One region of the Nonomuraea sp. NPDC050663 genome, then DNA from elsewhere that is predicted to be linked to it. Evidence: riboswitches for the same ligand, from Rfam matches in the RefSeq annotation. Region 1 holds a riboswitch; the other holds the start of a gene.
The links. Region 1 has a riboswitch for S-adenosylmethionine ahead of thrC (threonine synthase). Riboswitches for the same ligand answer to the same signal wherever they lie in the genome.

Region 2: it holds a riboswitch for S-adenosylmethionine, as region 1 does, so the genes downstream of both, ACIBH1_RS38735 (aminotransferase class V-fold PLP-dependent enzyme) here and thrC (threonine synthase) in region 1, are expected to answer to the same signal.

The regions. Positions count from the first base shown of each region.
Region 1 covers NZ_JBITGL010000011.1:26,206-33,967, reverse strand. The annotation lists gene ACIBH1_RS30670 (FAD-binding oxidoreductase) at 1-196, shown strand, start outside; gene ACIBH1_RS30665 (GNAT family N-acetyltransferase) at 227-643, shown strand; gene groL (chaperonin GroEL) at 700-2,328, opposite strand; gene ACIBH1_RS30655 (hypothetical protein) at 2,523-3,239, opposite strand; gene ACIBH1_RS30650 (cold-shock protein) at 3,384-3,584, opposite strand; gene ACIBH1_RS30645 (MoaD/ThiS family protein) at 3,819-4,094, opposite strand; gene thrC (threonine synthase) at 4,094-5,326, opposite strand; SAM riboswitch class I at 5,340-5,481, opposite strand; gene ACIBH1_RS30635 (RNA polymerase sigma factor) at 5,566-6,120, opposite strand; gene ACIBH1_RS30630 (trehalose-6-phosphate synthase) at 6,138-7,553, shown strand; gene ACIBH1_RS30625 (MFS transporter) at 7,567-7,762, shown strand, end outside.
Region 2 covers NZ_JBITGL010000017.1:185,631-193,392, forward strand. The annotation lists gene ACIBH1_RS38725 (cytochrome P450) at 1-849, opposite strand, end outside; gene ACIBH1_RS38730 (TerC family protein) at 849-1,565, opposite strand; SAM riboswitch class IV at 1,667-1,782, shown strand; gene ACIBH1_RS38735 (aminotransferase class V-fold PLP-dependent enzyme) at 1,818-3,107, shown strand; gene ACIBH1_RS38740 (DoxX family membrane protein) at 3,104-3,841, opposite strand; gene ACIBH1_RS38745 (NADH-quinone oxidoreductase subunit D) at 3,962-5,119, shown strand; gene ACIBH1_RS38750 (acyltransferase) at 5,116-6,216, shown strand; gene ACIBH1_RS38755 (helix-turn-helix transcriptional regulator) at 6,227-7,054, opposite strand; gene ACIBH1_RS38760 (NmrA/HSCARG family protein) at 7,240-7,762, shown strand, end outside.

The sequences.
Region 1 (7,762 bases):
GACCGGAGCGCGCCAGGCGGGCCTCGCCCTGGCGCTGGCGCCCCACGTCAGTGGGCGCAAGCCGTACACCTTCCTCAACGAGCGCGAGAGCGCCGCGGCGGCCTTCCCCGAGGAGACGCTGGCCAGGCTGCGGCAGATCAAGCGTGCCCGCGATCCGCAGGGCCTGTTCCGCTCCAACCACCCCGTGCTCGGCTGACACGCGACGCCGCTGCTAGGTTGTCGGGCCATGAACATCCGGTACGGCACGCCCGACGAGATTCCCGCCCTTCTGGATTTCTGGGTCCTGGCGGCCGAGGGCACCGATCGGCGCGACTCCCCCGACAAGGTCGCCGCCCTGCTTGAGCGGGATCCGCAGGCGCTGCTGGTCGCCGAGATCGACGGCGAGACGGTGGGCACGCTCATCGCCGGATGGGACGGCTGGCGCGCCCACCTCTACCGGCTGGCCGTCCACCCCGGGCACCGGCGCAAGGGCATCGGCTCGCGGCTCATCAAGGCGGCCGAGGAGCGTTTCGCGCGGTTCGGCGCCTTCCGCGCGGACGCCATGGTGCTGCACGACAACGACCTGGCCCGCCACGCGTGGAAGGCCGCCGGCTACGCCGTCCAGCCGGAGTGGGGCCGCTGGGTCAAGCCGCTGGCCCCGTGAGAACGCCGAAGGGCGGTTCCCCGCCGGGGAACCGCCCTTCAACGTGTCAGCTGGACTTAGAAGTCCATGTCTCCGCCGCCGGGCATGCCGCCAGGAGCAGCCGGGGTCTTCTCCGGCTTCTCGGCGATGACAGCCTCGGTGGTCAGGAACAGCGCCGCGATGGAGGCGGCGTTCTGCAGCGCGGAGCGCGTCACCTTCGCCGGGTCGATGATGCCCGAGTCGAACATGTTGACGTACTCGCCGGTCGCGGCGTTGAGGCCCTCACCCGGGGTCAGGTTGCGGACCTTCTCCACCACGACGCCGCCCTCGAGGCCGGCGTTGACGGCGATCTGCTTCAGCGGCTCCTCGAGAGCCTTGCGCACGATCGCGGCACCGGTGGCCTCGTCACCCTGGAGCTCGAGCTTGTCGAACGCCTTGGCGCCGGCCTGGATCAGCGCCACGCCACCGCCGGGGACGATGCCCTCCTCGACGGCCGCCTTCGCGTTGCGAACGGCGTCCTCGATGCGGTGCTTGCGCTCCTTGAGCTCGACCTCGGTCGCGGCACCCGCCTTGATGACGGCGACGCCACCGGCGAGCTTGGCCAGGCGCTCCTGGAGCTTCTCGCGGTCGTAGTCGGAGTCGGTGCGCTCGATCTCGTTGCGGATCTCGTTGACCCGGCCGGAGATCTGGTCGGCGTCACCGGCGCCGTCGACGATGGTGGTCTCGTCCTTGGTCACGACGACCTTGCGGGCGCGGCCCAGCAGGTCGAGCGTGGCGGACTCGAGCTTGAGGCCGACCTCCTCGGCGATGACCTGACCACCGGTGAGGGTGGCGATGTCGCCGAGCATGGCCTTGCGGCGGTCGCCGAAGCCGGGAGCCTTGACGGCGACCGACTTGAACAGGCCGCGGATCTTGTTGACGACCAGGGTGGCCAGAGCCTCGCCCTCGATGTCCTCAGCGATGATCAGCAGCGGCTTGCCCGACTGGACGACCTTGTCGAGCAGGGGCAGCAGGTCCTTGTTGGCCGAGACCTTGCTGTTGACGATCAGGATGTAGGGGTCCTCGAGGACGGCCTCCATCCGGTCGGGGTCGGTCACGAAGTAACCCGAGACGTAACCCTTGTCGAAGCGCATGCCCTCGGTGAGCTCGAGCTCGAGGCCGAAGGTGTTGCTCTCCTCGACGGTGATGACGCCTTCCTTGCCGACCTTGTCCATCGCCTCGGCGATGAGCGCGCCGATCTCGGGGTCGGCGGCGGAGATGGAGGCGGTCGAAGCGATCTGCTCCTTGGTCTCCACGTCCTTGGCCAGCTTGGAGAGCTCCTCGCTGACGCGCTCGACGGCGGCCTCGATGCCCTTCTTCAGGCCCATCGGGTTGGCGCCGGCGGCAACGTTGCGCAGACCCTCGCGTACGAGAGCCTGGGCGAGCACGGTGGCGGTGGTGGTGCCGTCACCCGCGACGTCGTCGGTCTTCTTGGCGACTTCCTTGACGAGCTCGGCCCCGATCTTCTCGTACGGGTCCTCGAGCTCGATCTCCTTGGCGATGGACACACCGTCGTTGGTGATCGTGGGGGCGCCCCACTTCTTCTCCAGAACGACGTTGCGGCCCTTCGGGCCAAGGGTCACCTTGACGGCGTCAGCGAGTTGGTTCATGCCGCGCTCGAGACCGCGCCGGGCGTCCTCGTCAAACGCGATCATCTTGGCTGCCATAAGGCTAGACCTCCCAGATGAGGGTGGCTTGCAAATGGGACCGAGCCGAAGCCCGCGACGGCATATAGGTCTGCAACTCCATGCGGCAGACCCCATCGTCCCGATCCGATTATTGGCACTCTAGTAGCTAGAGTGCCAACGACTGTTTAGCACTCTACCCGGTCGAGTGCAAGCCAGCGAACCAATGGCCCAGTTCAGCGGGTGTTCACCAGCTCGAGAATCTCCGGCCGGAGGAAGGCCTGCGCTTCGGCGTACGGCACGGCGACCCAGCGGATGTCGGCGCACTGGGGGATCTCTCCGCGCCAGCCCACCAGGACGTTGTCGGCGGTGAAGACCAGGGCCGAGGTCGGGACGAACCTGCAGGCGCCCTCGATGGGGTGCGTCGGCCTGCGGACGAGCTCGCCCAGCCGGGCGAGGCCGACCTTGAACAGCTGCCTGGGCGTGAACACCTGGCCGGTGGTGAGGTCGACGGTGATCCCGGCGGGGAACTTGAACGCCGCGCCGTGAGGGAAGACCGGGTCGCTGACGTCCATGGCTGCCGACAGGATCCGCGGACCCTTCAGCCCGATCTCGACGGTCAGCCCCTGGTTCATCTCGACGCCCTCGACGCCCTGCTTCTTGTAGCGCCGCGTGTAGCGGGCCTGCGCCTGCTCCAGGGGCGCGTGCAGGGCGCGGTTGACCGTCTCCTGGAGCACGGGGTCGGCCAGCCCGGACACGGTCAGATACTCCGCGCCCGCGGCCGAGTAGCCGGACACGCGCGGGCCGTCGCCCACGCGTTTGACCGTCACCTGGAGCTCGGCCGGTTTCTGCGCCGCCTTCTTCTTGACCGGGGTGCTGGGACCGAGCAGGTACGCCAGCACCGTGAACACGGCGGCGACCGCTACGACAGCAGGCAGGATCCACTTGGGCACGGCGTGGAACGCTAGCCCAATCCGTCACGTTTTGCCCACCGGGAAACGAATACGAGTGAAGGCCAAAGGCCGGGTCATGGAAAGTGGCCCGGCCCCTGAGCCCGGGAGGGGCGTTCGCATCACGCGAACCGCCGACTGTTGGTGTCAGACTGCCCGGACAGACTCGGCCTGGGGGCCCTTCTGTCCCTGCGTGATCTCGAACTCGACCCGCTGGCCCTGCTCGAGAGACCGATAGCCGTCCATCATGATCGCTGAGTAATGGACGAAGACATCCTTACCACCGTCTACCGCGATGAAGCCGTAGCCCTTGTCCGCGTTGAACCACTTGACGGTGCCCTGCGCCACTTCCGACTCCTCTAACTGGGCTCCGGACCTCGCCCATTCCTCTCGCGACATCCGGGGTCATACGGACTTAACACGAAATCAAGCCAGACGACCGCATCGACCATACCTGTGGCATGCCTTTGAAGAACAGAGTCAAGCGGAAAACTACTTAGCGCGACATTTCCTTTAAGTTTGAAATTTTCGCCCCAGAACGACGACAGGCCCCCTCGGGGGCCTGTCAGACGCGAGTACGGCTCAGCCGCCGGCGACCGCGGGGATGATCGAGATCTGAACACCCTCAGGCGTCGCGGTGTCGAGCCCTTCGGCAAATCGGACGTCCTCTTCGCCAACATAAACGTTGACAAAACGCCGAATCTTGCCCGATTCATCCAGAATTCGCGCGCCGATACCCGGGTAGTCGGCGTCGAGCTTCTGAAGGACGTCGCGAAGGGTCGCGCCCTCACCGCTTACGTCCGAGCTGCCACCCGTGTAAGTGCGCAGAATCGTCGGAATCCGCACCGAAACACTCATTAGATAACCTTCCTAAACGCGTCGAGCGACGGCTTGATCACCGCGCTGGGCGCGGCCACGGACGAGACGGCGTCCAGCGTCTTGAGGCCGTCGCCGGTGTTGAGCACCACGGTGTCAAGCTCGGGGTCGAGCTTGCCCGCCTCGACGAGCTTGCGCAGCACACCCACGGTAACCCCGCCCGCGGTCTCGGCGAAGATGCCTTCCGTCTCGGCGAGGAGTCTGATGGCCGAGACGATCTCGGGGTCGGAGACGTCCTCGACCGCGCCGCCGGTGCGGCGGGCGATGTCGAGCACGTAGGGGCCGTCGGCGGGGTTGCCGATCGCCAGCGACTTGGCGATGGTGTCGGGCTTGACCGGCTGGACCACCTCGTGCCCGGCCTTGTAGGCCACGGAGACGGGCGAGCAGCCGCTGGCCTGCGCGCCGTACACCTTGTAGGGCTTGTCGTCGACCAGGCCGAGCGCGATGAGCTCCTTGAAGCCCTTGTCGATCTTGGTGAGCTGCGAGCCGGAGGCGATCGGGATGACGATCTGGTCGGGCAGGCGCCAGCCGAGCTGCTCGGCGATCTCGTAGGCCAGGGTCTTGGAGCCCTCGGCGTAGTAGGGCCGGAGGTTGACGTTGACGAAGCCCCACTTCTCGCCGATCGGATCGCCGATCAGCTCGGAGCAGAAGCGGTTGACCTCGTCGTAGGTGCCGTCGATGCCGATCAGCTTGCCGCCGAAGACCCGGGCCATGGCGATCTTGGCCTGCTCCAGGTCGGCGGGGATGAAGACGCAGGCCTCGAGCCCGGCGCGGGCCGCGGCGGCGGTCACGGCGCCGGCCAGGTTGCCCGTGGAGGAGCACGACAGGGTGTGGAAGCCGAAGTTGCGCGCCGCCTCGACCGCGATGGCGACCACGCGGTCCTTGAAGGAGTGGGTGGGGTTGCCCGAGTCGTCCTTGACGTACAGGGACTTCAGCCCCAGCGACTTACCCAGGCCCTCGGCCTTGACCAGCTTGGTCCAGCCGGGGTTCATGTTGCGCTTCTGCTCGACGTCGCCGGGGACCGGGAGCAGCTTCTTGTAGCGCCAGATGTTGGCGGGGCCGGCCGCGATCTCCTCGCGGGTCACCGTGCCGAATTCGTAGGCCGCCTCGAGCGGCCCGAAACACTCCAGGCACGCGAAGCTGGGGCCGAGGTCGTAGCGTGTGCCGCACTCGCGACAGGACAGGGCGACAGCGGGGCCGAAATCAAGCGACATGAAGCGAGGCCTTCCCTCATCTTCGCCTGCGGCCGCCTTGACCGCAGACCGGATTTGGCACCTTGTCCCGGCCGGCCTCGTCACGTCACGAGCGCGTCTCCGGGAGGGTTGCCGGGGCTTCGCAGGGCCGGTCCCTCCACCCCTCTGGATGAGCAATATGAAGTTGTGTTGCTGACCTGCACTCTACCTGGAGCCCGGCGTCAAGCAACTCGTCGTCTCAGCAGGCGAGATGATCCGTCTCAGCGATAATCCTCCCCGAGCTGGCCCTGGACATATTTGCGGGCCTGGTGAATCCGGGATTTGGCGGTGCCCAAAGGGATGCCAAGCTGCTCGGCGACCTCGTTGTAGTCGAGCTGCACGATGTCTCTGAGCACCAGCGCCTGGGCCAGGTCGGGCTTGTCGGCCTCCAGCGCCTCCATCGCGTCGAGCAGGTCGAGGCGCGATCCGGCGATCACGCTCACCCGTCGCACGTCGGGCTTCTGCATCGGCAGCTCGTCGGAGGTCTGCTCGGCCGCCCGCCGCTTCAGCGAGCGGTAGGTCGTGCGCGCGCAGTTGGCCGTCACGATGTGCAGCCAGGTCGAGAACCTGGCCCGCCCCTCGAAGCGCCCGATGTTGCGCGCGACGGCCAGCAGGGTGTCCTGGCAGGCCTCCTCGGCGTCCTGGTGGTAGGGCAGGATCCGGGCGCAGTGGCGCAGCACATCGGGCTCGATGCGCTTCAGGAGCTCGCCGAGCGCGCGGTGGTCACCGGCCGCGGCGGAGCGTGCAAGTTCCTCGGTTAGCTCATCAAGCGCCATAGAGAGATCCTAGAAGCATGAACAGCGTCCTGGTGGCCTCGAACCGTGGCCCCGTCTCCTTCACCGTCTCGGACGAAGGCGCGCTCATCATGAAGCGCGGCGGCGGCGGGCTGGTCTCCGGCCTGTCGGGGGTGACCAAGAGCAACGGCGTGCTCTGGGTCTGCGCGGCGCTCTCCGACGGCGACCGCAGTGCCGTACGGCAGGCGCCAGGGGGCCGCCTCGACCAGGCGGGGTACGACACGGGTGCGTTGCGCATGCTGGATATTCCTCCCGCCACCTTTCATCGTGCTTACAACGCGGTTGCCAACTCCACACTCTGGTTCGTCAATCATCTCCTGTACGACATCCCCAACGCACCGTTGTTCGGCACCAGATTCGAGCGCGAATGGGAGTCCTACCGCGACTACAACGGCGCCTTCGCGCTCGCGCTGGCCGAGGAGGCCGGTCACGAGGCACGGGTCATGGTGCAGGACTACCACCTGACGCTGACCCCGGCGATGCTCAGGGCCGAGCGCCCCGACCTGCGCATCGCGCACTTCAGCCACACCCCGTGGGCGCCGCCCGAATACTTCAGCCTGCTGCCCGACGAGGTGGCGCGCGAGGTCCTGGAGGGCATCCTGGGCGCCGACCACGCCGGGTTCCTGACCGAGCGCTGGGCGCAGGCCTTCGCCGACTGCTGCCGCCACCTCCTGGGCGCGGAGGTCTCCGGCCGCAGCGTGGTCTACGAGGGGCGCACCACCGACATCGGCGTCCACAGCCTGGGGGTCGACGGCGACTCGCTCTGGCAGCGGGCCTGCGAGCCCGACGTCGAGTCGCACATGACCGCGCTCAGGGAGCAGACGGGCAACCGCCGCCTGATCGTGCGCATCGACCGCACCGAGTTGTCGAAGAACATCGTGCGCGGCCTGCTGGCCTACCGGGAGTTCCTCGCCGCCCATCCCGAGTGGCACGGCCGCGTGGTCCACCTGGCCTTCGCCTACCCGTCGCGCCACGACCTGCCCGAGTACCGCGAGTACACCGCGGCCGTGCAGCGCTGCGCCAAGGAGATCGAGGACGAATACGGCACCGAAGACTGGGACCCGCTGATCCTCAACGTCAACGACGACTACCCGCGCAGCCTGGCCGCCTACCGCCTGGCCGACGTGCTGCTGGTCAACCCGATCCGCGACGGCATGAACCTGGTGGCCAAGGAGGGCCCGATCCTGTCGGAGAGGTGCGCGCTGGTGTTGTCGCGCGAGGCCGGGGCCGCGGCCGAGCTCGGCGGCGACGCCATCGTGGTCAACCCCTACGACGTGGGCGAGACCGCCCGCGCGCTGCACTCCGCGCTGGTCATGGACGAAGACGAGCGGCTGCGCAGGGCGGCCAACCTGCGCAGGGCCGCGACCGCGCTGCCGCCGGACAAATGGCTGTCGTCCCAACTTGATGCCCTTTAGTACGCTTTGCCCGGTGAATAAGGTCGCCATACGCTTCACCCGTGATCGCGCTACCTGGCTGGTGTATCTGCAGATCGGGGTGTTCGCGACCTACCTGTACGGCCTGAGCTCCGCGCTCCAGATCCTGCGCGCGGAACAGGGCGTCTCCCAGACCGTCGCCGGGCTGCACGGCATCTCCATGGCCGTGTGCGGCGTCGCGGCAGGGCTGG
Region 2 (7,762 bases), on a different contig from region 1:
CATCTGCAGAGGGGTGTCCCAGCGCATCAGCTCCTCGACCGCGGTGGGCAGCAGGCCCGGATCTTCGCGCAGCCGCGCGAGCTCCGCGGGGTTCCTGAACAGCGCCCACCAGCCGTTGCCCGTGACGTTGACGGTGGCCTCGTGGCCGGCGTTGAGCAGCAGGACGCAGGTGCCGACCAGCTCGTCCATGGTCAGCTCGTCGATGGCGGCCAGGGCGGCGATGAGGTTGTCGTCGCCCGGGTCGGCGGCCCGCTCGCGCAGGTAGTCGCCGAACTCCTGGGCGGCGCGCACGGCGGTGTGCTGGGCCTCGATCGACGGGTTCAGCTCGTACATCCCGCAGATGTCGGCCGACCAGGGTCGCAGCAGGTGGCGGTCGGATTCGGGGATGCCGAGCATGTCGGCGATGACGGTGACCGGCAGCGGCTCGGCCACCTCGGCGATCAGGTCGCCGCCGCCCTTGGCGACGAAGGAGTCGACCAGGCTCTCGGCCGTCTTCCTGACGCGAGGACGCAGGGATTCGACCATGCGCGGGGTGAAGGCCCTGGAGACCAGGCGGCGCAGGCGGGTGTGAACGGGCGGCTCGACGTCGAGCATGCCGGCCCTGATCACCCGCCAGAACGGCTCCTGGAAGTCGGGCTCGGGCGGCCTGCCGAACTCCTCGTGGGTGGCCAGGTGCAGGTAGGAGCGGCCGAGGCGGCGGTCTCTGAGCAGGGCGTTGACGTCGGCGTGCCGGGCGACGAGCCACTGCCCGGTCGGCTCGAAGAAGCTGACCGGGCGGTGCTCGCGCAGGTCGGCGTAAACGCCGTAGGGATGAGCAACGAAATCCGGATCCCACGGATCAAAGCGCACTATTTCACTTTAGAGCGCTTCCGCATCCGGATGTTGAGCAACTCGACGACGAGCGAGAACGCCATCGCGAAGTAGATGTAACCCTTGTTGACGTGCTGGCCGAAGCCCTCGGCGACGAGGAGCACACCGATCAGCACCAGGAACGACAGCGCCAGCATCTTGATGCTCGGATGCTTGTCCACGAACCGGCTGATGGGGCCGCTGGCGAACAACATCACCAGCACCGCCACGACGACCGCCGCGATCATGACGCCCAGCTCGTCGACCATGCCGACCGCGGTGATCACCGAGTCGAGCGAGAAGACGATGTCGAGGATCATGATCTGGACGATCGCCGATCCGAAGGAGGCGACCTTCCTGCCGTTCTCCTTCTCCTCGTGCGGCTCCATGGCGTGATGGATCTCCGTCACGCTCTTGGCGAGCAGGAACAGGCCACCGAGCAGAAGGATGAGATCTCGACCCGAGATCTCATACCCGAAAACGCTGAACAACGGCTCCGTGAGCTTGACCACCCACGACAGCGCGAACAGCAACGCCAGACGGCTGATCAGCGCCGCCGCCAGGCCCAGCACCCTCGCCCGGTCACGCTGCTCCGGTGGGAGCTTCCCGGCGATGATGCTGATGAAAATGATGTTGTCAATCCCCAGGACGATCTCAAGCGCGACCAGGGTGATGAACCCGATCCATATTTCTGGGTTGGCCACCCAGTCCCACATCTGGAACCTCCTTGCGTCTCAACCTGCACTCAACGATCGTGAGTCCCAGAAAGTTCGCGACTTGCGTTTTTCGCCCCAGTGTCGGTTATAGTTCGGGCGAAGGTCATGAGTGCCAGCGCACAGCCCCGGCTTGCTGGCCGGCAACCCTCGCGTCCGCGGCGGGGTGCCCCGGGTGAGGACCTGGTCCGTCACGATGGGTGGCGGGCAAGCGCGGGCTCCGGGGTGGGCCCATGGCCTCTGAGGAGCACTGCCGTGTCCACGCTCAGCATCTTTTCCGGCAACGTCCCCGTCCAGGCACAGGCCCAGGAGCAGCAGCGAGGCCACCGGCCGCTGCCCGCGGTCCTCGGCGCCGACCTGGAGGTCCCGGTCAAGGGCGGCAAGCTGGTCCCCTACGCCAACCTCGACTACGCCGCCAGCGCCCCCTGTCTGGAGCCGGTCAGCGCGGCCGTCAACGCCGCCCTGCCGGCCTACTCCAGCGTCCACCGCGGCGCCGGTTACGCCTCCCAGCTCACCACCCAGCGCTACGAGCAGGCCCGCCACACCGTGCGCGCCTTCGTGGGAGCCCGCCCCGACGACGCGGTGATCTTCACCCGCAACACCACCGACTCCACCAACCTGCTCGCCCGCTGCCTGCCCGAGGACGCCACCGTCGTCGTGTTCGACACCGAGCACCACGCCTCCCTGCTGCCGTGGGCCAACGTGGTCCGGCTGGCGCCGCCCGCCTTCCCCGGCGAAGCCGTACGCGCCGCCGACGAGGCCCTGAGCGGGATCGAAGGGCCGAAGCTGCTCGTCGTCACCGCCGCCTCCAACGTCACCGGCGAGCTGTGGCCCATCGCGGCCCTGGCGCACATCGCCCACCGCAACGGCGCCCGCATCCTCGTCGACGCCGCCCAGCTCGTACCCCACCGCCGGCTCAACCTGACCGCGCTCGACCTCGACTACGTGGCCTTCTCCGGGCACAAGCTCTACGCGCCCTTCGGCGCGGGCGTGCTCATCGGACGCCGCGACTGGCTGTCGGCCGGCGAGCCGTACCTCAAGGGCGGCGGCGCGGTGCGCGCGGTGGCCGACGAGATCGAGTGGCACGAGGACGCCGAGCCGCGTCACGAGGCCGGCACCCCGAACGTGCTCGGCGCCGTCGCCATCGCCGCCGCCTGCGACGCCCTGTCGGCCACCGGCTGGACCGAGCTGGTGCACGAGGAGGAGCGGCTGATCGCCCGCCTGCGCACCGGGCTGGCCTCGGTCGAGGGCGTGCACGAGCTGTCGCTGTGGGGCCCCGAGCACCCGAGGGTCGGCATCGTCTCCTTCGTCGTCGACGGGTTCACCGCGCGCGAGGTCGCCGAGGCCCTGTCCGGCGAGTACGGCATCGGCGTGCGCGACGGCAAGTTCTGCGCGCATCCGTTCGTGCGTCACCTGCTGGGCACCTCCGACGGCGGATGCGAGGACCCGACGGCCTCCGCCGTACGGGCCTCCATCGGCCTGGGCACCACCGAGGAGCACGTCGACCGGCTCGTCGAGGCCCTGCGCGAGCTGCTGTCGCGTTAGGAGCCGCTGGGCGGCGTTGGCGGCTCCTGCCGCGGCGTGGTCGGCATCTGCTGCGTCGGCGGCATCTGCTCTGCCGAGGACGGCGTCCGCGGCGTTGACGGCGGGGCCGACCGTGTCCCGGAGCCTTGCCCCGACTGCGGCGTCGGCGGGTCCTCGGAGACGAGCGCGTCGATCTCGGTGAGCTCGTCCTGGGTGAGCCGCTGCGAGGGCACCTCCCGCTGGCCGACCGGCGGGGCGGCCGGCCCCGTGATCACGGCAGGGGTGGTCACCGGGGCGGTGGTCCCCGGTGCGGTGGTGACCTTGTACGCCTCCTTGCGCTCCTTGTTGCGGCGCATGACGCCACCGAACAGCCCGTCCAGGCTGATCCGCCCCGGTCCCGCGACCATCAGGAGCAGGCAGCCCGCGCCGAGCGCGCCGACCAGCTCCCAGCCGTTGTCGGTGACGAAGATGCCGTTGTAGATGTGCACGTAGGCGATGGCGCCGACGCTCACCGCCAGCAGGGCCAGCGCGACGATCCGGGTGATCAGGCCGATCACCAGCAGCGCGCCGCCGCCCAGTTCGGCCACGGCGGTGAAGGTCGCCGCGGCTTCCGGCATCGGCACGCCCGCCTGGACGAACATCTGGGTGGTGGCGTCCAGGCCGTTCTGCCACTTCTGCCAACCATGGGCGATGAAGATCACGCCGATGGTGACTCGCGCGATCAGCGCGCCTAGGTCATAGACGATCTTCCCCATGACAAATCCCCCCGTTCATCACCTTTCTCCCCAGGTGGATCACCCGAAATGCGGAACCTTGCCGTTCCTTGACCAAGTGGTGCGCTGGATCACCCGTTGTGTGGGTGGCAGCATGGGCCTATGACAGAACGGGTGGTGGGCATCGGAGCGGGCGCCGCCGAGGTGGGCAAGGAGCTCGCCACCGAGGACATGGTCCTCAACATCGGCCCCCAGCACCCGTCCACGCACGGAGTGCTGCGCCTGAAGCTGACCCTCGACGGCGAGCGCATCTCCAGCGCCGAACCGATCATCGGCTACATGCACCGCGGCGCCGAGAAGCTCTTCGAGGTCCGCGACTACCGCCAGATCATCATGCTCGCCAACCGCCACGACTGGCTGTCGGGCTTCGCCAACGAACTCGGCGTGGTGCTGGCCGCCGAGCGGCTGCTGGGCATGGAGGTGCCACCGCGCGCCGTATGGGCGCGCACGCTGCTGGCCGAGCTCAACCGCATGCTGTCGCACCTGATGTTCCTCGGCTCCTACCCGCTGGAACTGGGCGCCATCACCGCCATCTTCTACGCCTTCAACGAGCGCGAGCGCATCCAGGCCGTCATGGAGGAGATCTCCGGCGGGCGCATGCACTACATGTTCAACCGTGTCGGCGGCCTCAAGGAAGAACTGCCCGAGGGCTGGCTCGACCGGGTCTCCCAGACCCTGGCAGAGGTACGGCGGCGCGTGCCCGACATCGAAGGGCTCATCCTCGGCAACGAGATCTTCCTGGCCCGGACCAAGGGCGTCGGCGTGCTCACCCGCGAGCAGATCATGCAGTTCGGCGTCAGCGGCCCGATCGCCCGCGCCTCCGGCGTCGACTTCGACCTGCGCCGCGACCAGCCGTACCTGGCCTACAACGAGCTGCCCGTCAAGGTCGTCACCCGCACCGCGGGCGACTGCCACGCCCGCTTCGAAGTGCTCTTCGAGCAGCTCCTGGTCTCGCTCGACCTGGCCGAACGCTGCGTCGAACGGCTGCGCGAACTGCCGCCAGGGCCGATCAACCAGCGCCTGCCCAAGGTGCTGAAGGTGCCAGAAGGGCACACCTACGCCTGGACGGAGAACCCCCTGGGCATCAACGGCTACTACCTGGTCTCCAAGGGCGACAAGACGCCGTGGCGCATGAAGCTCCGCGCGGCCTCCTACAACAACGTGCAGGTGCTGCGCGAGATGCTGCCCGGCCACCTGGTCGCCGACATGGTGGCCATCCTCGGCTCGATGTTCTTCGTCGTGGGTGACATCGACAAGTGAGCTCACCAGCAGCACCCCGTGACGCGTACGTCGACTGGCTCCGCGCTCTCAGCCTCATCGTGGTCGTCGTCTGGCACTGGGCCTTCACCATCCTGCAGTGGACACCGGAAGGGCCCATGCCGACCAGCCCGCTCGGCTTCACCTCGGGGCTGTGGATCCTCACCTGGCTGCTGCAGGTGCTGCCGCTCTTCTTCTACGTCGGCGGCTACGTGCACCTGCTGTCGTGGGACAGGGCCTGCGCCCGCGGCGTCGGCATCGGCTCGTTCGTGTGGCGGCGCATCCGCGCCCTCGCCGTGCCCGCCCTCGTCCTGTCCGCCGCGTGGATCACCATCGGCGTCGTCGTCACCATCGTCTTCGACGTGACGTGGATGCCCCTGGTCGTGCTGCTCATCCTCAGCCCGCTGTGGTTCATGGCCGTCTACATCGCCCTGGTGGCGCTGCTGCCCGTCGCGTTGTGGCTGCACCGGCGCTACGACGTGCTGGCGCTCATCTGGCTGGGCGGCGCCTCGCTCGTGGTCGACGTCGTACGGCTGCGCTACGGCATCGAGTGGGTGGGGTGGCTCAACATGATCCTGGTGTGGGGGCTGGCCCACCAGGCCGGCTTCTTCTACCAGCGGATCGTGGTGCTGCCCAGGCGCTACGACATCGCGATCCTGTGGACGGGACTGTTCGGGCTGGTCGGCCTCGTGTACTCCGGCATCTACCCGGGCTCCATGGTGGGAGTGCCGGGCGACAAGTGGTCGAACATGGCGCCGCCCACCTTCGTCATCGTCTGCCTGCTGATCTTCCAGATCGGGCTCGTCGAGGTCCTGCGCCCGACCATGGAGCGGGTGCTCCAGCGGCCCCGGTGGAAGAAGGTCAACTCGACCATCAACCGCTACGCGCTGCCGCTGTTCCTGTTCCACACCACCGGGATGGCGATCGCGCTGGGCATCTCGTGGGCGCTGCTGGGCCGTCCCGGCGCGCACACGCCGCCCGACCTGTACTGGTGGCTGGAGCGGCCCATCGCCATCCTCGGACCGCTGATCTGCACGGTGCCGGTGATCGCCCTGTTCACGCGGCGGCGGGCGGCCAGGGAGCGGACTCGCGTTTCCTGAAGTTCCGAGGTCAGCCCAGAAGCGCGGCCACCCGGGCACGGTCCGCCTCGTCGGCCGGGACCTGCAGCACCATCAGCAGGTCGGGGTCCTCGACGAGGCGGAGCTGGAACATCTCCAGGCTGATCTCCCCGACGCCCGGGTGGCGCACCTGGATCGTCGCCGGGCGGAACGAGCGCACCGGGTACTCGGCCCACCAGGCGCGGAACTCGGCGCTGGCCGACGACAACTCCTCGACGAGTTGCGCGCCGCGCGGATGCAGGTCGGAGGAGGCGCGGAACTGCGACAGCACGGCACGCGCCGCGGGCTCCCAGCGGGCCAGGCGGGCACGCTCCCCGGCCTCGGCGAACATGAACCACAACAGGTTGCGCCTCCCCGGCGCCATCGTGGCCGGGTCGTGGCGGACCTTGGCGTAGGCGGCGTTCCATGCCAGGTAATCGAGGTGGGCGTCATAGACGCAGGCCACGTTCGGCATGGCGGCGTCGACGAGGCGCTGCAGCCGGGGCGACGGGACCTCGGGCGGGTGCGTGGGCCGGGCGTCGGGGGCGGGCAGGTCGGCCAGGGTGCGCAAGTGCCGCCTGTCGTCGGTGTCGAGTCGGAGCGCGCGGGCCAAAGCGTCGATCACCTGGGCCGAGGTGGAGATGTCGCGGCCCTGCTCCAGCCACGTGTACCAGGTCAGGCTGACCCCGGCCAGCTCGGCGACCTCCTCGCGCCTGAGGCCGGGCGTGCGCCGCGTGCCGTACGCGTCGGTGACGAGCCCGACGTCGGAGGGCTGCAACTTCGCGCGGCGAGCACGCAGGAAGGACGCCAGTTCCGCGCGTCGTGCGCTGCCGTCGCTCACCGGCTCGCCCCCTGACTAGGGACCCCCTGACCAGGCGCCCGAGTGACCGCAGGCTAGCAGTAGCGCTACCAGGAACCGCCGGGCGGATCTCCGTACGCTCGAGATCAGCGAGAGGCGATCTGAGAGGTGCGAGAGCGGCTCTTCCTACTCTCGAAATCCGTGTGAGGCGACCTGAGAGGTGCGAGATGAGCAAGCCTGTCTTAGTGATCGGGGCGACCGGTCAACAGGGTGGGGCCGCGGCGCGTCAGCTGCTGCGGCGTGACAAGCCCGTACGGGCCTTCGTGCGTGATCCTGAGGCGCCCGCGGCGCGGGCGTTGCGCGAAGCGGGAGCGTCGCTGGTCCGCGGCGACCTGGACGACACCGAGAGCGTGCGGGCGGCGCTCGACGGAGCGTCGGGCGTGTTCCTGGCGCTGACCATGATGACCGGGCCCAGGATCACCGCCGAGGGGGTCGCGGCCGAGGAACGGCGCGGCAAACTGGTGGTCGACCTGGCCGCGCAGAGCGGCGTGGACCACCTGGTGTACTCCTCGCTGGCCGGGGTCGACGAGCCGACCGGCATCCCCTACTACGAGAGCAAGGGCCGCATCGAGGCGCACATCAGAGCCTCGGGACTGCGCTTCACGATGGTGCGGCCCGGCTCCTTCATGGAGAACTTCACCACGCTCACCCGGCCGGTCGTGACCGGCGACGAGATCGTGGTGAACCTGG